DNA from 2 places in the Vibrio sp. QJM3NY_15 genome. Region 1 is predicted to be linked to the other one. Evidence: riboswitches for the same ligand, from Rfam matches in the RefSeq annotation. Region 1 holds a riboswitch; the other holds the start of a gene.

Evidence for each region. A riboswitch is a leader RNA that binds a small molecule or an ion and turns the genes downstream of it on or off. The one in region 1 is predicted to bind lysine.
Region 2: linked by a shared signal. The riboswitch ahead of AC3CKG_RS05395 (Na+/H+ antiporter NhaC family protein) and the one ahead of lysC (lysine-sensitive aspartokinase 3) in region 1 are both predicted to bind lysine.

The regions. Positions count from the first base shown of each region.
Region 1 is NZ_CM173517.1:319,780-332,175, reverse strand. Features, by position in the region: gene AC3CKG_RS01520 (LuxR C-terminal-related transcriptional regulator) at 1-103, shown strand, start outside; gene galU (UTP--glucose-1-phosphate uridylyltransferase GalU) at 261-1,133, shown strand; gene uvrA (excinuclease ABC subunit UvrA) at 1,355-4,186, shown strand; gene AC3CKG_RS01505 (PglL family O-oligosaccharyltransferase) at 4,283-6,046, shown strand; gene AC3CKG_RS01500 (aminotransferase class V-fold PLP-dependent enzyme) at 6,151-7,290, opposite strand; lysine riboswitch at 7,467-7,644, shown strand; gene lysC (lysine-sensitive aspartokinase 3) at 7,754-9,121, shown strand; gene metH (methionine synthase) at 9,237-12,396, opposite strand, start outside.
Region 2 is NZ_CM173517.1:1,202,295-1,214,690, reverse strand. Features, by position in the region: gene hisIE (bifunctional phosphoribosyl-AMP cyclohydrolase/phosphoribosyl-ATP diphosphatase HisIE) at 1-324, opposite strand, end outside; gene hisF (imidazole glycerol phosphate synthase subunit HisF) at 321-1,094, opposite strand; gene hisA (1-(5-phosphoribosyl)-5-[(5-phosphoribosylamino)methylideneamino]imidazole-4-carboxamide isomerase) at 1,076-1,813, opposite strand; gene hisH (imidazole glycerol phosphate synthase subunit HisH) at 1,857-2,471, opposite strand; gene hisB (bifunctional histidinol-phosphatase/imidazoleglycerol-phosphate dehydratase HisB) at 2,497-3,585, opposite strand; gene hisC (histidinol-phosphate transaminase) at 3,717-4,757, opposite strand; gene hisD (histidinol dehydrogenase) at 4,767-6,062, opposite strand; gene hisG (ATP phosphoribosyltransferase) at 6,068-6,964, opposite strand; His leader region at 7,018-7,153, opposite strand; gene AC3CKG_RS05395 (Na+/H+ antiporter NhaC family protein) at 7,344-8,936, opposite strand; lysine riboswitch at 9,049-9,226, opposite strand; gene AC3CKG_RS05390 (H-NS family histone-like protein) at 9,591-10,001, shown strand; gene AC3CKG_RS05385 (inosine/guanosine kinase) at 10,174-11,478, opposite strand; gene AC3CKG_RS05380 (hypothetical protein) at 11,581-11,850, opposite strand; gene mnmA (tRNA 2-thiouridine(34) synthase MnmA) at 12,054-12,396, shown strand, end outside.

The DNA.
Region 1 (12,396 bases):
CGAATTCACGGTCAAATCTCATCTTTATCAAATATTTCGTAAGTTAGCCGTTAAAAATAGAGTCCAAGCTATTGCCTGGGCAAACCAGAACCTGCTTGCATAATGGATCGGCCTCTTAAACTGACGATAATTTTAAGGAAAACTCTAGTGAACCATACGGATTGTTGCTGAATTTTTGACATTACTTATGCTAGAGTTGCCCTCAGAAATATCAACCACCTAGGTTGAATCCATAATTATTATAGATAAAGGGTCTTATCATGATCAAAAAGTGCCTTTTCCCGGCAGCTGGCTACGGTACTCGCTTCTTACCTGCAACCAAGTCAATGCCGAAAGAAATGATGCCCGTTGTAAACAAACCTCTAATTGAATACGGCGTAGAAGAAGCAATTGAAGCCGGTATGGATGGAATGTGCATCGTGACTGGCCGTGGTAAGCATTCATTGATGGACCACTTTGATAAGAACTACGAGCTTGAGCACCAGATCAGCGGCACCAATAAAGAAGATTTACTGATCAATATTCGTGAGACGATTGAAGCAGCAAACTTCACCTACATTCGTCAACGCGAAATGAAAGGCCTAGGTCATGCTATCTTGACTGGTCGTGAGCTTGTGGGTGATGAACCTTTTGCCGTTGTGCTTGCTGATGACCTTTGTGTAAACGAGCAGCAAGGCGTTCTGGCTCAAATGGTTGCGCTATACAAACAGTTCCGTTGCTCAATCGTTGCAGTGCAAGAAGTGCCTGAAAACGAAACTCATAAATACGGTGTTATTTCGGGCGAGATGATCAAAGACGATCTTTTCCGTGTCGATGACATGGTAGAAAAGCCAGAACCAGGTACTGCTCCAAGCAACCTAGCGATCATTGGCCGTTATATCCTGACTCCAGATATCTTTGAGCTTATCGAGCAGACTGAACCAGGCAAAGGCGGCGAAATCCAGATCACTGATGCATTGCTAAAACAAGCAAAAGCAGGCTGCGTATTGGCTTACAAATTTAAAGGCCAACGTTTTGACTGCGGTAGTGTTGAAGGCTACATCGAAGCAACAAATTACTGCTTTGAAAACCTATACAAAAAAGACCAACAACAAATCGAGCTAGGTAAGTACTCAACAACAAAAGAAGCTTAATCGCTAATTTTGGCTTACTTGCTGTTTAGCTATTGAGTTGTTTAACTATTTAGTTATTTAACTGATCGCAATAAGCGGTTGGTTAGCAGCACATTAAATGATTCCAAGGGTGACTCAAAAGAGTCGCCCTTTTTTATTACTGTTTTTTTATCCAGTAAAACTTTGCACAAATCTCACTCTATGTAATACTTTAGCCACTTAAAATTACATGGTCTGTTGAGATGGATAAAATAGAAATTAGAGGCGCTCGTACGCATAACCTCAAAGACATTAACCTAACCATACCTCGTGATAAGCTAACGGTTATCACTGGATTATCAGGTTCAGGAAAGTCGTCACTTGCGTTTGATACCCTCTACGCAGAAGGTCAACGTCGTTATGTTGAGTCTTTGTCGGCCTACGCTCGTCAATTTCTATCTCTCATGGAAAAGCCTGATGTCGACCACATCGAAGGTTTATCTCCAGCCATCTCCATCGAACAGAAATCAACTTCTCACAATCCTCGTTCAACGGTTGGCACCATCACTGAAGTCTATGATTACCTAAGACTACTTTATGCTCGTGTCGGTGAACCGCGCTGCCCTGATCACAATACCCCTCTTGCAGCACAAACCATCAGTCAAATGGTCGATAAAGTCTTAGAACTGCCTGCTGGTTCAAAGATGATGCTGTTGGCTCCGATAGTCAAAGAACGTAAAGGTGAGCACGTTAAAACGCTTGAGAACCTAGCGGCTCAAGGCTTTATCCGTGCCCGTATTGATGGCGAGACCTGTGATTTGTCCGATCCACCCACATTGGAACTGCACAAGAAGCACACCATTGAAGTTGTCGTTGATCGCTTTAAGGTTCGCCCAGATCTTCAACAGCGTTTAGCTGAATCGTTTGAGACAACATTAGAGCTCTCTGGTGGCATCGCCGTAGTCGGTTGGATGGAGGATAAAGAACAAGAAGAGATCGTATTCTCTGCAAACTTCGCTTGTCCAAAATGTGGCTACAGCATGCAAGAACTCGAGCCTCGACTGTTCTCATTCAATAACCCGGCAGGGGCGTGTGGTACGTGTGATGGCCTTGGTGTTCAACAATATTTTGATCCAAGTCGAGTAATTTTAGATGAGAACCTAAGTATTGCTGAAGGTGCGATTAAAGGCTGGGATCAGAAAAATTATTACTATTTCCAGATGCTGACATCGCTATCAGATCATTATGGTTTTGACCTTTATGCGCCATTTAATTCTCTACCAAAGAAAACCCAAGAAATCATCCTCAAGGGTTCAGGTAGAACTGAAGTTGAATTCAAGTACATCAATGATCGTGGTGATATCCGAGTCAAGCGTCACCCATTTGAAGGTATTTTAAATACGCTGGAACGCCGTTACCGCGACACTGAATCTAGCGCGGTGCGTGAAGATCTTGCCAAGTACATATCAACGAAATCATGTTCTAGCTGTGATGGTACGCGCTTAAGATTAGAAGCTCGAAATGTCTTTATTGGCGATACCACACTGCCAGAAATCGTTCAGCTCAGTATTGCTGATGCACTAGAGTTTTTCCAAAACTTATCGCTTAGCGGCCAGCGTGGGCAAATTGCTGATAAAGTGATGAAAGAGATCAATGATCGTCTGCATTTCTTGGTGAATGTGGGTTTGAATTATCTGAACTTATCACGCAGTGCAGAAACACTGTCTGGTGGTGAAGCGCAAAGAATTCGTCTAGCAAGTCAAATTGGTGCCGGTTTAGTTGGCGTTATGTATGTGCTGGATGAGCCATCGATTGGCCTCCACCAGCGTGATAATGAACGTCTACTGCAAACTCTGGTTCACCTAAGAGATTTAGGAAATACCGTGCTTGTTGTTGAGCATGACGAAGATGCAATTCGTTGCGCTGACCATGTTATCGATATCGGCCCAGGTGCAGGTGTGCATGGTGGACACGTGGTCGCAGAAGGCACCATGCAAGACATCATCGAAAACCCGAATTCTTTAACTGGACAATACCTGAGCGGCGCTAAAGAAATTGCGATACCAACACAAAGAACGCCTATCGACAAGAAAAAGGTTGTCGAGATCGTTGGCGCAACGGGGAACAACCTAAAGAATGTCACTGCGACGATCCCCGTAGGCTTGTTCAGCTGTATTACGGGGGTATCGGGGTCAGGTAAGTCTACACTAATCAATGACACCTTCTTTAAAGTTGCCCACACTCAATTAAACGGTGCAACAACCGCAGTTCCAGCGCAGCACAAAAAGATAAAAGGCTTAGAGCATTTCGACAAAGTGATCGATATTGATCAAAGCCCTATCGGTCGCACCCCTAGATCAAACCCTGCAACCTACACTGGTATTTTCACGCCAATTCGTGAGTTATTTGCAGGTACCCAAGAATCACGATCTCGTGGCTACAAGCCAGGTCGATTCAGTTTTAACGTTCGTGGTGGTCGCTGTGAAGCGTGTCAGGGAGACGGTGTCATCAAAGTAGAGATGCATTTCTTGCCAGATGTGTATGTACCGTGTGATGTGTGTAAAGGTAAGCGTTATAACCGTGAGACTCTAGAGGTCCGCTACAAGGGTAAAACCATTGACGAAGTTCTAGATATGACTGTCGAAGATGCTCGTGAATACTTCAACCCGGTACCCGTTATCGCTCGTAAGCTGCAAACATTGATGGATGTTGGTCTTTCCTACATTCGCCTCGGACAAGCAGCGACAACCTTATCTGGTGGTGAAGCGCAACGCGTTAAATTAGCGCGTGAATTGTCTAAAAGAGACACGGGGAAAACCTTATACATTCTCGATGAGCCAACAACAGGCCTACACTTCCATGATATCCAGCAACTGTTAACGGTACTGCATAGATTACGTGATCACGGTAATACGGTTGTCGTGATTGAGCATAACCTAGACGTCGTCAAAACAGCGGACTGGATCCTAGATCTTGGCCCTGAAGGTGGTCAAGGAGGCGGTGAAATTGTTGCAGAAGGTACACCTGAAGATGTGGCATTAGTCGAAGGTTCGCACACTGCTCGCTTCCTTAAGCCTATGTTAAATTTGAAGTAGGTGTAAAATAGCTCCCTGCGAGCAGATAGAAAAATGTTAAAGTAACAGAGCTTGTTTCAGAAGGAACAAGCTCTGTTTTTATAAGGTTAGGGATTTATGGCAACAATACATACTAGCGGTACCCAGCTAGAAAATCAGAGAGCTCAGCTTCCGCTTAACAAGGCATTCCTTGCCTCTTTAGCTGTTGTATTCTTATTAGCCATGCATTTTTTTATGCCCAACCCTGGAGGCTCAGGCCTCGCTTTATCCTTTAATCCGACCACTTGGTTAGCTCTTAGTTTTACGTTGGCGATTGGCTTCTACCAGCTTGCCACTAACCGAGCACTCAAATATTCAAAGTTAACCGTTGGCTTGCTGATAAGCTGCGTAATACTGACGCTACCCATTCTTTACAGCAACGCCTCTCCTCAAGCCGCATCAGGCCGACTACTAGGATTGTGGGCGGGCTTCGCCTTATTCGTGGTGCTTCAGCAATTTAAATTCAGTAACAAACACAAACAACGTATGTTGTGGTTCATTGTTCTTGCCGTCGTTCTACAAGCACTTTTTGGCTATGTGCAATATTTCTTATTGGAACCTGGCAACCTATTTGGTTACAACACTGCGGCCAATAGACCTTATGGGATATTCCAACAACCGAATGTCATGGCAAGCTTTCTTGCTACAGGTTTTGTGCTTTCAGCGTATCTTTTAGCAAGACAGCCAGCTAAATATAATCACAAAATTAGCGAGTCGTTCTTACTATACCTAACACCAACCTTAACCGTACCTTTGCTGATCATCATCGCATCACGTACCGGATGGTTGGCTGCCGTAATCGGGTTTGTCTGCATTCTGCCTTATCTATACAAGTTCTCTACTAAGAAACGCTTCTACGGATGGTGCGCATCAGTGGTAGTCGGTATCGTCGTCGCTTTTTCGGTGATCAGCCTCAGCGCAACTGATAGTTTCGCCAGTAAAAAAGCAAACTTAGAAAGTCCACGAGCCTATACCTTCCCACAAGCGCTCGATATGATGATCGAAAAGCCATTTACCGGTTATGGCTACGGAAAATTCGAATCCGAATACACGCTATACACGGCTCGCCAACATCAACTTAACTCAAATTATCATCCCGGCCTTCCCTCAATGGATCACCCACATAATGAGTTTCTGTTTTGGGGAGTAGAAGGTGGAATTGTACCAATTATCGGTATCTTGATTGCTGCGGTATTGGTGATGTCACGCATAGCTAACTCAGCGAAAGGAACACGTCTAGCACTACTTGCGCTGTTCATACCGATACTCTTACATTCTCAGCTTGAGTATCCTTTTTACCACTCGGCGATTCACTGGATAACCTTTATCATTTTGATTTACTGGGTCGATCAACGGACTTCTCGCCACTATCAGCAGCCGTTTAGTATCGTCAGTAAAACCATATTCAGAGTGTCGAGCTTAGTCGTTCCTATCTTGGTGAGTTTTTACATGCTTAGTGCCTTACATACCAATTATGTACTCACTAAATTTGAACTGTCTAAGCCGAAAAACCCGGACATTCTTAAGCAGGTAACGAACCCCGTAGTATGGAAAGATCGCTATGATTGGGACGTGTACAGTACCTATCTAAATATTGGCCTCTACAAAGCCGATCCTAGCCTGATCCAGCCTTATATAGATTGGTCGCTAGAGATCATAAAGAGTAAACCAAGGCCTGCTTTCTACAGTAACCTGATTCTCGCGTATCAAGGGTTGGGCGATCACAGCAAAGCAGAACAAATTCGTAGTGAAGCGAGCTTCTTGTTCCCAAATCGAGACTTTTCAAAGGTTCAGTATAAGAAGATATCAGAAGCAGAAAACAACATTTCTTCAGCTAAATGATGCCAAGGGATCTAGAATCATTTTGCTGTAATGACGTTTAGCCTAGACACAAAAAAGCGCACGATCTCTCGTGCGCTTTTCTTTTGAACTTCAGTTTATAGCTACTATTTTAGAACGTCTTGTAACGCTTTTAAGCACAAAGCGACATTCTCTTTTCGAGCGCCATAACCCATTAAACCAATACGCCAAGCCTTTCCAGCTAAAGAGCCAAGGCCAGCACCTATTTCAAGGTTATATTCTTCTAGAAGTTGTGTTCTGATTTTGGCTTCATCAATTCCTTCAGGGAAGTAAAGCGCATTCAATTGAGGTAGGCGACTCTCTTCATCAACCACAAATTTTAATCCTAAAGCTTCTACGCCAGCTTTAAGTTCTTGGTGCATCGCATAGTGACGTGACCAAGCATTGTCTAGGCCTTCATTTTTCAATAGAACCAACGACTCATGCAGAGCATAGAGGCTATTGACGGGTGCAGTATGGTGGTAACTACGCTTACCTTCTCCACTCCAATAACCCAATACCAAGCTCTGATCTAGGAACCAGCTTTGTACCGGTGTTTTGCGCGCCTTCATCTTCTCAACCGCACGTTGAGAGAAAGTCACTGGAGACAGTCCAGGAACGCAAGATAGACACTTTTGACTGCCTGAATAAACCGCATCGAGTTGCCATTCATCAACCAACAATGGCACACCACCTAATGATGTCACCGCATCCACAATCGATAATGCATCAAATTGACTAGCGACTGCGGAAATCGCTTGAGCATCCGATAACGCGCCAGTAGACGTTTCTGCATGCACAAATGCGACAGCAACAGCATCTGGGTTTTCTGCCAATGCCTTTTCTACCTTTTCCACAGAGACGGGTTTGCCCCACTCATCATCAACAAGGATCGCTTCACCACCACAACGCACAACATTCTCTCGCATACGTTCACCGAAAACACCGTTGCGACAAACAATCACCTTCTCGCCAGGCTCAATCAAGTTAACAAAACACGTTTCCATACCCGCACTGCCTGGAGCAGAAACGGCAATCGTAAACTCATTCTCTGTTTGGAATGCATACTTAAGAAGTTGTTTCAATTCATCCATCATCGCGATAAACAACGGATCGAGGTGACCAATGGTTGGGCGGCTCAAGGCCTGTAGAACTTGAGGCGAAATGTCTGAGGGCCCCGGTCCCATTAACGTTCGGTGCGGCGGATAAAAGCTATCAATAGCAGTAGTGAGTGTTAAATTAGACATGTACATCCCTTACGTTAATGTTGTGAACAATCCACCCTAAAGCAAATTGATTACCTCAGCAATTAGCCATAAGTATTGAGGTCACACCAGTGTCACATAATTGTTAAAATTATTTTTTAAATATCTCCAGTTACGGATTGACATTGTTACCGCAAACACGTTCAATGAAATGGCTATCTAGCAGAAGAGGAGCGCTGCCCAGGCAGATGTTTTGTGGAACCGCATTTCCAATACAAAACATTAAGGGGGAGCAGTGCCGAGATAATAAAAGGATGCAGGACCTTTATTATCGGTTGAGCGGGCTGAATCCCGGCAACTGTCGCCATTTCTATATGGTGAGGAGCTTCTGAGGTTACTATTCTAATAATTCCTCTCTTTTTGCTCTAAATACTCTCTTCGAAAAACATCGGACGTTGGATTACCCAACCGTAATTTTATTTTAGGAAGTCGTGGGAGATATATCGTGAGTGCATCTAATGTAGCTGGTTCTTTTAATGTCGCTAAGTTTGGTGGAACAAGTGTTGCCAACTTTGAAGCAATGAGCCGTTGTGCTGCCATTATTGAAAATAACTCGAATACGAAACTGGTCGTGAGCAGCGCGTGCTCAGGCGTCACTAACCTGCTTGTTGAACTCGCGAATGGTGTTCAAGATAAAACTCGTCGCCAAGAATCAGTCACACAGTTAACCGACATTCATAATACGATTCTTGCTCAGTTAGCCGATCCGAGCTGTGTCGAGAAAGAGGTTCATAACATTCTCGATGATATTGTGAGTGCAGCCGAAGCAGCATCATTCCAAGTAAGCACAAAGCTGACTGATCACCTTGTCGCCTGTGGTGAACTGATGTCGACACATATCCTCACTCAAATCATTCGCGAACGTGGTACACCAGCGGTTCGTTTTGATATCAGAGAAGTGATGCGCACCAATGATGATTTCGGTAAAGCAGAACCACAACTGGAAGATATTGCAGCCCTTGCACAGCAGAAACTGATTCCACTTTGCGAAGAACAAGTTGTCGTTACCCAAGGTTTTATCGGTGCCGACAGCGAAGGTAACACCACAACGTTAGGTCGTGGCGGCAGTGATTATTCAGCTGCACTGATTGCGGAGTCGGTACAAGCGATTGGCTTAGAAATTTGGACTGATGTTCCAGGTATCTACACCACAGATCCACGCATCGCATCGAAAGCATCTCCTATCCCAGAGATCAGCTTCAGTGAAGCATCTGAGATGGCAAATTTTGGCGCGAAGATATTACACCCTTCGACTCTAGTCCCGGCACTACGCCATCAAATCCCGGTTTTTGTCGGCTCATCAAAAGCGCCAGAGCTCGGTGGAACATGGATTCGTCAACAAGTTGAAAGCTCTCCTCTGTTCAGAGCGCTTGCCCTACGCTGCAATCAAACCATGGTTACGCTACGCAGCGCTAACATGTTCCATGCCTATGGCTTTTTGGCGAAGGTGTTCGAGATCCTTGCTAAACATAAGATCTCGGTCGATCTTATCACTACCTCAGAGATCAGTGTTTCACTGACACTCGATCAAACCGATACATCTGGTGGTGCCCCTGAGTTACCAGAAGCCGCTCGCCTTGAGCTTGAAGAACTGTGTTCCGTGGATATTGAACACGACCTATGCCTTGTTGCTCTTATTGGTAACAACATGAGCGAAAGCAAAGGCTATGCAAAGCAGGTATTCGGCACTCTAGAAGATTTCAACCTACGTATGATTTGTTACGGAGCAAGCCCACACAACCTATGCTTCTTGCTAGATGAATCTGTGTCTAAGTTGGCGATTCAAAAACTTCATCAAGAGTTATTTGAATAGATAGTCCGTTTATCATCGACAGATAAATAACTAAATTACAGATACAAAAAGGGTTGCTATTAAGCAACCCTTTCTCTTTTTTACGTTACGAATCAAAGTTCGTCATAGATTCAAACTAGTTAATGTTTGGACCTAACCACTTCTCAGCTTCCAACATATCCCAACCTTTACGGTCGGCATAGCTATCCACTTGATCCTGTTGAATCTGTGCAATTGCAAAATATCTAGCATCAGGATGTGAGAAATACATACCAGACACTGAAGCACCAGGCCACATTGCGTAGCTCGTGGTTAGTGACATGTCGATCGCTTTTTCAACGTCCATCAACTCCCACAACGTACCTTTTTCGGTATGTTCTGGGCAAGCAGGGTAACCCGGAGCTGGACGAATACCTTGGTACTTCTCGCGAATCAAATCGTCATTAGACAAATCCTCATCCGGCGAGTAGCCCCAAATGTCCTTTCTCACTTCTTTATGCAAGTATTCAGCGAACGCTTCAGCCAATCGGTCAGCAACCGCCTGGATCATAATTGCGTTGTAGTCATCACCGTTGGCTTTGTACTCATCAGCAAGCTCTCGCTCACCTATACCACCAGTCACCGCAAAGCCACCAATCCAGTCCGCTTTACCACTATCTTTCGGAGCAATATAATCAGACAAACAGTAGTTAAAACCTTTTGGCTTCTCGGTTTGTTGACGAAGGTTGTGCAAAACCTTTAACACTTCAGTACGAGATTCATCGGTATACACTTCGATATCATCGCCAACGCTGTTGGCAGGGAACATCGCACACATCCCACGAGCTTCAAGTAACTTCTCTTTCTGTACTCGATCCAATAAATCATTCGCATCTTTGAATAAGCGTTTCGCTTCCTCGCCCACTTCTTCATGAGCAAGAATTGCAGGGTACTTTCCGACTAGCGACCATGTCATAAAGAATGGAGTCCAGTCGATGTACTGACGTAAAGTCGCAACATCAAAATCATTGAAGATGTGCACTCCAGGCTTAGCGGGGGCCGGCGGCGTATAAGCTCTCCAATCAATCGCCACTTTATTAGCTCGAGCGCGCTCAAGCGTAACAGGCTTGGTACGTGGTTTCTTACGATTGTGCTGATCTCGCACACGGTCGTAATCAATATCCAACTTCTCGACAAATGCAGGCTTCAATTCGTTAGATAGCAATGAGGTACATACACCCACCGCACGTGAAGCATTGTTTACGTAGACCACAGGCTCAGAGTAGTTCTGTTCAATCTTAACGGCTGTATGCGCTTTGGATGTGGTTGCTCCACCGATCAGAAGAGGCAGTTTGAAGCCTTGTCTCTCCATCTCTTTAGCCACATGAACCATCTCATCCAATGAAGGAGTGATTAAACCCGAAAGGCCAATGATATCGACGTTCTCTTCTTTAGCGACCTTAAGGATTTTTTCGCATGAAACCATCACGCCTAAATCGATAATTTCGTAGTTGTTACACTGCAAGACAACGCCCACAATGTTTTTACCGATATCGTGAACATCACCTTTTACGGTCGCAAGTAAGATTTTTCCGTTAGTCGCACCAACATCTTTGGTTGCATTAATAAATGGTTCTAGATGGGCTACTGCTTGCTTCATAACACGTGCAGATTTCACCACTTGAGGAAGGAACATCTTACCTTCACCAAAGAGGTCACCAACCACGTTCATGCCATCCATTAATGGGCCTTCAATCACCTCGATAGGGCGGGAGGCATTAACACGAGCTTCTTCGGTATCTTCAATAATAAAGTCGGTAATACCTTTCACTAAAGAGTGTTCTAAGCGCTTTTCTACTGGCCAGGTACGCCACTCTAAAGCAGATTTATCTTCAACTTTCCCCACTGCACGTTCTAGATATTCAGTCGCGATGTCTAGCAAGCGCTCAGTGGAGTCATCTCGGCGGTTTAGAACCACATCTTCAACGGCTTCACGCAAATCCTCAGGCACATTATCGTAAATCTCTAATTGCCCAGCATTTACGATACCCATATCCATACCGTTTTTAAAACAGTGATATAGGAATACTGCGTGGATAGCCTCACGAACGTAGTTATTACCTCGGAATGAGAATGAAACATTAGATACACCACCAGAGATCATTGCATGAGGTAAGTCTCGTTTGATGTCTCCTACCGCTTCAATGAAATCGACCGCATAGTTATTATGCTCATCAATACCCGTTGCCACAGCAAAAATATTCGGGTCAAAAATAATATCTTCAGGTGGGAAACCCACTTCATCAACCAGAATATTGTAGGCATTAGTACAAATCTCAACCTTACGCTCTCGAGTATCAGCTTGGCCAACTTCATCGAACGCCATCACGATAACCGCTGCACCATATCGGCGAACCAGTTTCGCTTGTTCGACAAACTTATCTTTCCCTTCCTTCAATGAGATAGAGTTGACGATGCCTTTACCCTGAATACATTTCAGACCCGCTTCAATAACTTCCCATTTTGAAGAGTCGACCATGACTGGTACTTTCGAGATCTCAGGCTCAGATGCACATAGATTTAGGAATTTAACCATACACGCTTCAGCGTCTAGCATCCCTTCATCCATGTTGATATCGATAATTTGAGCGCCGTTCTCAACTTGCTCTCGAGCCACACTCAAAGCTTCATCATATAGCTCTTCTTTAATAAGGCGCTTAAAGCGAGCAGAGCCCGTAACGTTGGTTCGCTCACCCACGTTAACAAACAGAGATTCCTTGGATATCGTCAATGGCTCTAAACCAGAGAGACGACAAGAGACGGGTAAATCTGGTAATTGGCGCGGCGTTACACTTTCAACAGCTTTTGCCATTTGGCGTATATGTTCTGGCGTCGTACCACAACAACCACCAATCAAGTTCAAGAAGCCACTTTCAGCCCATTCCTTGACGTGTTCAGCCATATCTTCTGGAGACAGGTCATACTCACCAAATGCGTTAGGTAAACCCGCGTTAGGGTGTGCAGAAACATGACACTCGGAGATACGAGACATCTCACCGACATATTCGCGCAATTCATCTGGGCCTAATGCACAATTCAAACCGAACGAGATTGGTTTTACATGACGAAGGGCGTTGTAGAATGCTTCCGTCGTTTGTCCGGAAAGCGTTCGACCAGATGCATCGGTGATAGTACCGGAGATCATAACTGGTAAAGTGATACCCATTTCTTCAAAGACTGATTCAACGGCAAAAGAGCATGCCTTCGCGTTAAGTGTATCGAAGATAGTCTCGATAAGAATAAGGTCTGACCCACCT
Region 2 (12,396 bases), 880 kb from region 1:
GTGGCATGTTGGGCCAATGGGATTAACCTTGACCAGCAAGGTGTCATTGTCACAATCCAAGGCAATGTTCTGCAGTTGCAATACATTGCCCGACGTTTCACCTTTCGTCCAAAGACGCTCTTTTGTGCGAGAGAAAAACGTCACTTGGCCAGTTTCGCCTGTTTTCTCGAGTGCTGCTGGGTTCATGTATCCCATCATCAGCACTTGGCTAGATTGGTAATCCTGAACAATAGCTGGCACCAAGCCACCCACTTTTTCCCAATCAATACGCTCTGACAATGCGCCTACTTCTGTTTTTGATAAGCTTACGGGTTCAAAACTCATAGTCGCACCTCTACATCTTGTTGTTTTAAATACTGTTTAAGTTCACCAATATTGATGACTTGCTTGTGGAATACCGAAGCCGCAAGTGCTCCATCCACGTTGGTCTTTTTATAAGCTTCGGCAAAGTGCTCCATCGCACCTGCGCCACCTGACGCAATCAATGGAACGTTACATACTGAGCGAACCATGTTGAGTTGTTCGATGTCGTAACCGTTACGGACACCATCTTGATTCATCATGTTTAACACAATTTCACCTGCGCCACGCTTCTGTACTTCTTGCACCCAATCTTTGGTTTCCCATTTGGTTGCTTTAGTACGCGCTTCATCGCCAGTGAATTGGTAAACCTGATATTTACCGGTTTCTTTATCGAAGTATGAATCGATACCAACAACGATACACTGCACGCCGAACTTATCAGCAAGGTCAGTGATCAGTTGCGGATTAGCCAATGCCGGTGAGTTGATTGACACTTTATCAGCACCAAACTCAAGAATACGCGCAGCATCTTCCGCTGATTTAATACCACCAGCCACACAGAAAGGAATATCAATCACTTCTGCTACACGTTTTACCCAGCTCTTGTCGACTACACGACCATCGCTTGATGCAGTGATATCGTAAAATACTAATTCATCAGCGCCCTCTTCCGCATAACGTTGCGCTAACGGAACGATGTCACCAATAATTTCGTGGTTACGGAACTGAACGCCCTTAACCACCTGTCCATCACGGACATCCAAACAAGGGATTATTCGCTTTGCCAACATGCAAATGCCTCCTCTGCGGTAAACTTGCCGTCAAGTAACGCACGACCAACAATCACACCAGCAACACCGCTGCCTTTAAGCGCTTCGATATCAGCTAAGCTGCCAATGCCGCCCGATGATTGGAATTGTACTTGTGGGTACTGCTTACAAAGATCAACGTAAAGCTCTACGTTTGATCCTTCTAGCGTGCCATCTCGCGAAATATCTGTACACAGAACGTGTTTAAGGCCAACCGTGAGGTAGTCTTCAATCAGCGCTTCAATCGTCACACCTGAATCTTCTTGCCAACCTGAAATCGCGACTTTACGTGTGCCGCTTTCGTCAATATTGATGTCCAGAGCCAGCACGATTTTTTCCGCACCGTACTTCTCCATCCAACCTTTAACCAAATCAGGTTGCTTAACTGCCGTAGAACCAACCACAACGCGCTGTGCGCCAGCTTCTAGCAGATCAACGACATCTTGTTCGTTACGCACACCACCACCAATCTGGATGTTCGCAGGCGTGCTAGCAAGTAGCTTAGCGATCAAGTCTAACTGACGAGCCGTTGTGTCTTTTGCGCCGGTTAAATCAACAAGGTGAAGCCAACCTGCGCCAGCTTGGTGATACAGGTTGAACTGCTCTGCTGGGTCTACTTTGTATTCTGTTACTTGCCCGTAGTCCCCTTGGAATAAGCGAACTACTTGGCCTTCAATTAAATCTAACGCGGGAATAATCATTTACATTCCTTATAGGGCAACGTTAGCCGCTGCCAAATCCTTATTACAATTCCAAGAAGTTCTGAATCAGCTTAGAGCCAGCTTTTGACGAACGCTCCGGGTGGAACTGAACACCATAATAGTTGCCACTTTGCACTGCAGCTGTGAACGGATTACCGTAGTCACATTGAGCGATAGTATAATCACCCACCGGCATTGCGAAGCTATGTACAAAGTAGAAGTACTCGCCTTCTTCAATGTCTTTAAATAGAGCGTGATTAGGTGTTGCCGTGACGGTGTTCCAACCCATGTGTGGTAACGGCAAGTTGCCCGTTTCAAGTAAACGAACTTCACCATCACACAAACCTAGGCATTCAACTAACTCGTCAGCCTTTTGGCCTTTCTCTTGAGACAGTTTGCCTAACAGCTGCATACCTAAACAGATACCTAGCAGAGGCTTCTCTACTTGCTTCACAAGGGTAACAAGGTCACGCTCTTGCAAATTCTTCATTGCCTCACTTGCTGTGCCTACACCCGGTAGGAATAGCTTGTCAGCTGCAAGAACCACTTCTTGCTCTTTTGAAATCTCAACCGCATAGCCCAGACGTTCAATCGCAAATTTCACCGATGAAACGTTGGCACAACCGGTATCAATGATGACGACTTTCTGCTCTTTCATTGTTTTTTCCTTGCTAACGTTAGCCTTACAGAACGCCTTTGCTGCTTGGTAACTCGTTACCTTCAACTTTGATTGCTTGGCGAAGAGTACGGCCAAACGCTTTAAACAAGCTCTCAATGATGTGGTGATCATTATTGCCAGCAGAAGAAAGGTGTAGCGTACAAGCCAGTGTGTCGGTTAAAGAACGGAAGAAGTGAACCACCATCTCAGTTGAAAGATCACCCACTTGTTCACGGCTGAACTTAGCATCGAACTTCAGATATGGGCGACCAGATAGATCAAGCGCACACTGAGCTAAACACTCATCCATTGGCAAGCTGAAACCAAAACGGCCAATGCCACGTTTGTCGCCTAGCGCATCTTTCAGAGCTTGGCCTAGCGCAAGCGCCGTGTCTTCTACCGTGTGGTGATCATCAATGTGTAGATCGCCCTTCACAGTCAGGTTCATTTGGAAACCGCCGTGTGTCGCGATTTGATCAAGCATGTGATCGAAGAAACCCATGCCTGTGTCGATCTTGTTGCCACCGGTTTCATCAAGGTTTACTGCCACCTTGATATCCGTTTCTTTAGTGGTACGAACTACTTCAGCAACACGAGCATTAACCGTTAGATCTTTAACGATCTGTGGCCAGTTAAGTGTGCCTTCAGTTTGCGCATCTGGTCCGTATTGGATACCACGAATTGCCATGTTCTCAGCAAGTTGAAGATCCGTCATTCGATCGCCAATCACGACTGACTTTTGGAAGTCGACTTTACCGCCTTGAAGGTATTCTTTAACCATTCCTAGCTTTGGTTTGCGGCAAGAACAGTTGTCTTCATCAAAGTGAGGGCAGATTAGAACATCATCAAACTTAACGCCCTGAGATTCAAAGAACTCCATCATCATGTTGTGCGGAGCATCGAACTCTTCTTGCGGGTAGCTATCGGTACCTAGACCATCTTGGTTAGTCACCATAACTAAGCGATAACCAGCATCTTGTAGTGCTAGTAGGCTAGGAATCACTAACGGTTCGAATTTTAGCTTGTCTAAACGGTCTACTTGAAAGTCGACTGGCGGCTCAACAATTAAGGTGCCATCACGGTCTATAAAAAGTATTTTCTGTTGTTTACTCACTTGAACTTCCTTTTAATTTTAAATCTGGTGGCCTAGCAAAAATCAAACGCTAACCCAAATAATGGTTTCATTTGCCAGCTGGTTATTAATCAACTCAAGACTGACAAATGTTATTACTGATAAGCCGTTCGTTACTGATAAAAGTTACGAATGAATCCAAGTGTCTTTTCGCACTCTTCGCGGTTACCAATACTAATGCGAACACAGTTTTCAATTGGCGAATTACGTAAAATAATACCGCTGTCCCATGCTGCTTTGAATAAATCATCACCGTTAGGGAATTTAACCAGAAGGTAATTACCCCAACCATCGAATACCGTTATTTGAGGCATGCCCATTAGGCCCGCTTGTAAATAAGCTCGGTTGGCACTCAAATCAAGAACCTGAAATTTTGCTCTTGCTAACCCGTGTTCTGACAGCGCTTGAACAGCAATGTCAGCAACAGGAACAGGCACTGGATAAGGTGCTATCACTTTCAACAGTACATCAATCAGTTCTTGGTTTGCTAGAGTAAATCCGCAACGTAAACCCGCCAATGCAAATGCTTTCGAGAGAGTTCGAAGAATCGCTAGATTCGGGTACTGAGCAAGCAAATCAACCGTTGATGCTTCAGGACAGAAATCGATATACGCTTCGTCCATCACCACAATGGCTTTGTCTTGAGTCATCTCAAGTAGTTTAACGATGTCTTTACGGTTAACTAAGTTACCTGTTGGGTTATTTGGGCTACAAACAAAGACCACTTTTACGTTATCAAGTTGAGCTTCAATCGCCGGTAAATCCAATTGCCATTCAGACGTCAGCGGCACGACCTTACGCTCAACACCGATAGTCTCCGCGCTGATTGCGTACATACCGTAGGTTGGTGGGCAGTAAAGAATCGCATCTTCATTTGGCTCACAGAACGCACGAATCAAAAGCTCAATACCTTCGTCAGCACCACGAGTAGTCAACGTTTGCTCTGGTGCAACACCTGCATATTGAGCGTAAGCATCGATTAGCTCTTTAGGCTGACACTCGCTGTAGCGATTAAGTCGAGTCAGATTTAAGGTGTACTCGTTATCAAACGGAGATTCGTTGGCGTTCAACCATACATCTCCGCTGCCACCAATGCGTCTTGCAGACAAGTAAGGTGTTAGAGCCTGAACTTGTTTTCTTGCTAACTTTTCCATGCCCTACCCTTATTTCGCTTTATTTAACTTTTCAATTCGGATGGTCACCGCACGTTTGTGTGCATCCAAACCTTCGGCTTCTGCCATTGTGACTACCGTTGGCGCTAGGCCTTGTAAGCCATCAGCTGTTAACTCTTGTACCGTCATACGCTTAGAGAAATCCGCCAAACCTAGGCTTGAATAGGTTTTGGTGTAACCGTAAGTCGGTAACACGTGGTTTGTACCAGAAGCGTAATCACCCGCAGACTCAGGAGACCAATCACCAAGGAAGATTGAACCTGCATTGTCTAGCAATGGCAGCAGTTCACGTGGATTCTTGGTCTGAACAATCAAGTGTTCCGGGCCGTAGAAGTTCGAAATCGCAATTGCTTGAGTGATCGATTCAGCGATGATAATTAGGCTTGATGCCAATGCTTGCTGAGCAATCGTTGCTCGAGACAACTCTTTCAGTTGTTTCTGTACCGCATCGGTTACTTGATCGGCAATCACTGGAGATGGTGTTACCAATACAACCTGAGAATCAGGACCGTGTTCCGCTTGGCTCAGCAAATCCGCAGCAATGAAATCTGCATCTGCTGTTTCATCGGCAATCACTAACACTTCAGACGGTCCAGCAGGCATATCAATCGCAGCGCCACGGAAGTCATTACTTACTTGGCGTTTAGCTTCCGTTACGTAAGCGTTACCTGGGCCGAAGATTTTATCGACCTTTGCAACACTCTCAGTACCATACGCCATTGCTGCAACCGCTTGACCACCGCCTACATTGTAAACCTCATCGATTTTACAAAGTTTAGCGACATACAAGATTTCATCTGCAATTGGCGGAGGTGAACAAAGCACAACCTTACGACAACCAGCAATCTGAGCAGGAACACCCAACATAAGAACCGTTGATGGAAGTGGTGCGCTGCCTCCTGGGATGTACAAACCCACCGTATTAATAGCGCGAGTCACTTGCTCACAAACCACACCTGGTTGAGTTTCAACCTTAATCGGTTGTGGTTTTTGAGCTTCGTGGAACTTAGCAATATTACGATAAGCTTGCTCAAGCGCTTGCTTCATCTCTGGTGTTAAACGCGCGCAGGCTTCTTCGATCTCTTCAGAACGTACTCGAATCGATTCCGGTGTCACACCATCAAACTTTTCGGTCAATTCTTTGAGCGCTGCATCGCCTTCATTTCTTACTTTTGCAATTACACCAGACACAGTTGCTGTGATATTCGCACCTTCAGCAATCGCTGGGCGCTCTAATACTGAGTCTTGCTGTGATTCACTTAATGATTGCCAAACAACGGTTCTCATAGCAGTTACCCCATCATTTTTTCGATTGGTAGTACTAGGATTGAGCTTGCACCCAACTCTTTCAATTGTTCCATAGTTTCCCAGAACAAATTCTCTGTACTTACTAGGTGAACGGCAACTTTGTCTTTGTCTGTTGATAGAGGAAGAACCGTTGGATCTTCAGCACCAGGCAGTAGTGCTTTGATTTGCTCTAGCTGAGATGTTGGCGCGTGAAGCATGATGTACTTCGACTCTTTTGCTTGTTGAACACCCTGCATACGAGTCAGTAGTTTTTCAATCAATGCAGTCTTGTCAGCGTCAAACTCACCAACACGTTGAATCAGTGTTGCTTTAGATTGGAAGATAGCTTCTGCTTCTTTTAGGCCGTTTGCTTCTAGCGTCGCACCTGTAGAAACCAAATCGGCGATAGCGTCTGCCAGGCCTGCGCGAGGAGCTACTTCAACCGAGCCTGTTAGCATACAAGTGCTGAATTCAACACCCTGCTCGTCCATGTAGGCTTTTAGTAGTTGTGGGTAAGTGGTCGCAATACGTTTGCCCGCTAGATCTTGTGGGCCGTTGTATTCTTCGTCTTTGTTGATAGCGATAGAAAGGCGGCAACCACCGAAGTCTAAACGACGTAGTGTGCGGAACTCTGAAGGCTCTTTAAGAGCAACACGGTCTAGGCGAACTTCTTCTAGTTCATTTTCACCGATGAAACCAAGGTCAACGACACCATCCATGATAAGACCTGGGATGTCATCATCACGAACCAGTAACAAGTCGATTGGCATATTTAGTGAATGAACAACTAGGCGCTCACCCATGATGTTAAATTTAACACCACATTTTTTAAGTAGATCTTGGCACTCTTTACTTAAGCGACCTTTCTTTTGAATTGCGATTCTTAGGCGTTGTGTCTGCATTGCTGTATCCCTGTGCAAATATTTGAATTTATTGATTATTTAAAAGCGCTAAAACTAAAAAACCCCCGGAAGACTTTGTCGTCCCGAGGGTTTAAATCTAAATTCTTTGACTTAACCTCCGGGAGAATTCTTGCTCCCGGGTATACGTAAATCTCCCCGAAAGACTAGATAGGGTGATGATGGTGATGAATGTTCATTACTAGTTTACGCATACTTATCAGCTCTTAGGTTGTTTGCTGTCTTGTCTCCACACTAACTAAGGTCACATCCTTTTTCAACCATTTATTCGAACTTTTTTCACGAAATTTAAAATTAAATTAACAGGTACAAAAAAGGGAGGCCAATGCCTCCCTGATACTTTACTGATTAACTTTCACTTTTAGCTTTTGCACGTCGCCATTTTGCAACGAGAGAAGTAAGCCAATGCAAAACATACTGCAACGAACGTTAGAGACGCAGCACTAAACGCGATGCCAATTGAAGACGTCATACCTAGCGTGATGAAACCAATACACGATACAAACGCTACAGACAGCGCATAAGGAAGCTGAGTCGATACGTGGTCAATGTGGTTACAACGAGCACCGGTAGAAGACAGAATCGTTGTGTCAGAGATTGGAGAACAGTGGTCACCAAATACTGAACCAGCTAGAACCGCACTTAGCATCGGTAGAATCAGCGCGATGTCAGAAGCTGCAGCCATGTCACCCGCGATAGGAAGCATAATACCGAACGTACCCCAAGATGTACCTGTCGAGAATGCCATTAGGCCAGCAAGAAGGAACAAGATAACTGGTAGCCAGTGGTAATCAATGTTACCAGTCGCTAGAGATGATAGGTACGAACCTGTCTTCATGTCACCGATAACAGAACCGATTGTCCATGCAAACACAAGGATAAGGATCGCGCCAAACATTGAGCTCGCACCGATCCACATTGTTCTTGCGATATCAGACATTGGTAGCTTTTGCTTGAATACTGTCGCTAGCGCAACAAGCAGACCTAACACGCCACCGTAAACAAGAGACTTGCCTACATCAGTGTTTTCGAACGCGCCAAGCAGGTTGAATGCTTGACCGTCAGCAGCCAGCGCTTGGCCACCCGTGTAAAGCATGGCAGCAACTGTTGCTACGATTAGCGATACGATTGGCATTACGAGATCAGAAACAGAACCGTTCTCGCTCTCTTCAATATCTAGCTCTTCGTTCAGGTCATGAGCTTGCTTTTGATCATTGTCACCATCAAAGCCACGGCCTTGTGATGCTTCAATCTCGTGCTCGCGCATTTTACCAACGTCTAGACCAAACCACGCTACCGCAAACACCATCAGTAGTGCGAATACAGCGTAAAAGTTCATTGGAATAAGACGAACGTAAGCACCCAGTGCAGAATACTCTGTCACACCGTGTGTTACTAAGATGCCACCAATAATAGTAATGATGTAAGCACCCCAGCTAGAAGCCGGCATGATCACACACATAGGAGCAGCAGTAGAATCTAGGATATAAGCTAGCTTAGCGCGAGATACATAGAAACGGTCTGTTACAGGGCGAGAGATAGCACCTACCGCTAAGCTGTTGAAGTAATCATCGACAAAGATGAATACGCCTAAGAAGGCTGCAAGTAGTTTTGAACCACGTTTGCTCTTCACACGAGACTGTGCCCATTCAGCGAATGCGCGAGTACCGCCAGAAAGTGTTAATAGAGCGGTCATCATTCCAAGGATAAGTAGGAATGCGATAATGCTCATGTTCCAAGTGTTGATACCACCATCTTCGATGAAAACACCAGATGCTTTAGTAAACACGTAGCTAGCTGCGTTACCTACTGAATAATCAGCAAGTAGAATCGCACCCATGACGATACCGACACCCAAAGAAACCAATACACGGCGGGTAACAATAGCAAGAGTCAATGCAACCAAAGGAGGAAGCAGCGATAAAGGCGATGTTGCAAAATCTATTAAATTCATGATCTTCAAAAACCAGTTTTTTATTTGGCTAGAGATCTACTGCAGACAAACTTGATACGACTTATCAAGCTCATGTTGAACTAAGCGAAAGGGAAGTGAACACTTCACCCAACCCTACAGTAGCGCTCCATAGTTTAAAATTAAGACTATGGCAGTGTTGTACCTATTGAGCACAACCCCAGCAAATTGCTTAGATATACAATTTACTTCGGCAATTAGACCTTTCATTCCCGTTCATTGGCATCACCCCAACGAAAACTACTTTTTATAATTGCACCTCTACGTGCGATAACATTATTAACCGTGTAAACCAGAGTTTAACAACAAATTAACCAAAGCATCGCATCAGGTAGCCGCAATTGTACTCATCAAGAGCAACAATGCAACATATCATTCCGAGAAAAATAGGGTTTTGTTAATGAACTAATCAATACAAAAATAGTCTACAGAAAGCAATTACTCCACCAGTCACATATCGATTTTTAAGAAAATCTTAATAATTATTATAAATTCATCAAAAGTGAGTCGTTTCTTTTTCAACTATTCATCTCACTTTTATATTTAAATAACCAATACAAGAAATACTATTTGTTTTATTCCTAGGCTCTGTTTATTATTAGGAAGATTATTTAGTTTACCTTGATGGAAAATATCATGTCTGAATTAACAAAAACTTTATTGAATATCCGTAGCCTTCGCGCATTCTCACGTGAATTAACTCTTGAGCAACTTGAAGAAGCACTAGACAAGCTAACTATTGTTGTACAAGAGCGTCAAGAGTCTGAAGCTGAAGAACAAGCTGCTAAAGCAGAGCAAGAAGCTAAGCTTTCTGCTATTGCTGAACAAATTGCAAAAGACGGCATCGATGTTGCTGATCTTATTGCTGCGCTTTCTGGTGAAGCAAAAACAAAAACAGCAAAAGCTAAACGTGCTCCTCGTCCAGCTAAATACAAATATGTAGATGGCAATGGCGATGAGAAAACTTGGACAGGTCAAGGTCGTACGCCTTCAGCTATCCAAGAACAACTAGATGCTGGTAAATCTCTAGAAGAGTTTGCTATCTAAACATTTAGTTTACTTAGTGGGTAATCAATTACACGCTAAGCAATAGAATTAATATTAAAGTCGACTAAAGTATTATTTACGGCTTCAATATATTCAGAAACAAAAAAGGCTCCTTTCGGAGCCTTTTTTATATTTCGCTATTAGAAATATAAATGAGAACGATAAAAATATCTTATCTTTCCCAGTATGCTTCTTCTAGGCTATCTTCTCTTTCAGGAAGGCCGCGAGACAAGCGTGGTGAGTGCTGAACCAACACTTCATAACTTGCACGGTTTGAATATTTACAAACCTGTGAAAAAGATGAATACGTTAAAAATGCATGTTGATGCTTGCTAGAGTTCGGCACATTTTCTTTATGATATTTATTTGCTGCCATATCATGTAATAAAGCCGACAACGCCGCATCCCCTGCACCATTGGTATTTTTGATCTTTTCTGGACCACCCATGTAAGGCGCAATATGCGAATAGATCTTCGTTGGGTTGTCACATAAGTCTTTATGCGCAGGACGGCTAAATTCATAGCGGTTAAATTCAGCAATTGAGCCTGGTAACAACGGTAATGACGTTTCACGCTTCACAGCGTCTTCAGTGTAACCCGCCATAAACAAGCCAACAGGGCCAGCCGTACATAGAACTAAGTCTACCCAATCGAGTGCTTTGTCCGAAGCAGCAAGAGGATCGCTTTCACCTGTTAAAGCTTCAGCTTCGTCTTCATTCATTGCAACAACGGTTACGTGCTGTTCAAGGAAATCTTTCCAAAACTCTGGGTCATCTTGAATAACGAATTTAGTACCAAGTGTTAAAACAACAGGCACATCGTATTTCTTCGCGTATTCGATCGCTTTCATTGTTGCTTCAGGCATAGGGTCGCCTGGCTTACAACGAACTAGATACGCTGTTAATACTAAAGCAGAAGCACTTTTGAAGATTTTCTCAGGAATGCTTTCTGGTTTTAATTGGTTCATTTGTCCTTCGCTAATTGCGAAAGTACGTTCACCATCTTCTGTAATTAATGCAAAGCAACGACCAATTGCGCCATCTACCCCTTGTAAATGGTTCAGATCCATTCTGCTTGATGTATTACATAAATAGCGGTAACCGTAGCTACCAATTTTAATATCTTGGCTCATTACACCTAACAGTGTTGAACGGTCATCCGCCAATACTGAGTAATTGTGTAATGTGTTACCGATCGTACCACCAGCGTATTCATTAGTGATCAGGCACTGTTCTTTTAATTCTTGATATAAGGATTCAGCAGCTTCATCACCGATAACCAGTGAGTGTCCCTTACTTAGGCCGTATTTTTCGATTAGCTCAGAACTCACTTTCGCTTCAATATCCACCAAAGTTTGGTCAATACCGATAATATGAGTACGTGACATTCTTTTGCTAGTTTGAGCTTGGCTTACTAAAGGATCACGAGCGTGAACCGGAAAATAGTGCTTTGATTTACGTTGTCCAGGGAATTTCATAAGGCTAGTCTAAGTCAAGGGGAAATAGGTGGCGGATTCTACCGCGCTATATTTAACGCGGCAATCTTTCAAACTATAGCAAACGTTTGCTAGGCTATTTTTTTATTCGCCTTCCATAAAGCTTAAATCAGGCAGCATGCCCAAATGCTCGGCGTAACGTTTTTGATTAAACTCAGCGCCGTTTTTCATCACGTCAAATACCTCAATTGCCAATGCACATGCCATTGCAGCAATTGCCTCTTCACGAGGAGTACCTGTCATCATTAAACGCATCAGCGTCTCTTTTACTTTCACAGGTTGGCCATCTTCAAGTTGGTTCTCGATAATCTCGATCAACTGTTCTTCTTGCATAAACTCATTTTGTTCAGACATTTTTTATCTCAGGTCTTGGATTTCGAGCGACTATGCCACATATAGATCTGACATCCTAGCGAGTCTCCTCGCGTTCATGCGATTCTCTAACGAAGTCAGCGCAATATTTGTGCAAATGAAACTGTGATTCCGGTCTCGGATCTGTCACGGTGTTTCTCTTTCTGTTAGAATCTGCGACCAAGTAATAGTAACGGTGTTTAGACATGTCAGATATCAGCTCTGGAAACAGCGAAAAGAAAGTAATTGTCGGTATGTCCGGCGGTGTAGATTCGTCAGTATCGGCGTATCTTCTTCAGCAACAAGGCTATCAGGTAGAAGGCCTTTTCATGAAAAACTGGGAAGAAGACGATAACGAAGAATACTGCACGGCAGCTGAAGACCTTGCTGATGCTCAAGCGGTATGTGACAAGTTAGGTATCCACCTTCACACTATCAATTTTGCAGCAGAGTACTGGGATAATGTATTCGAGTACTTTCTTGAAGAATACAAAGCGGGTCGTACACCGAACCCAGATATCCTTTGTAACAAAGAAATCAAATTCAAAG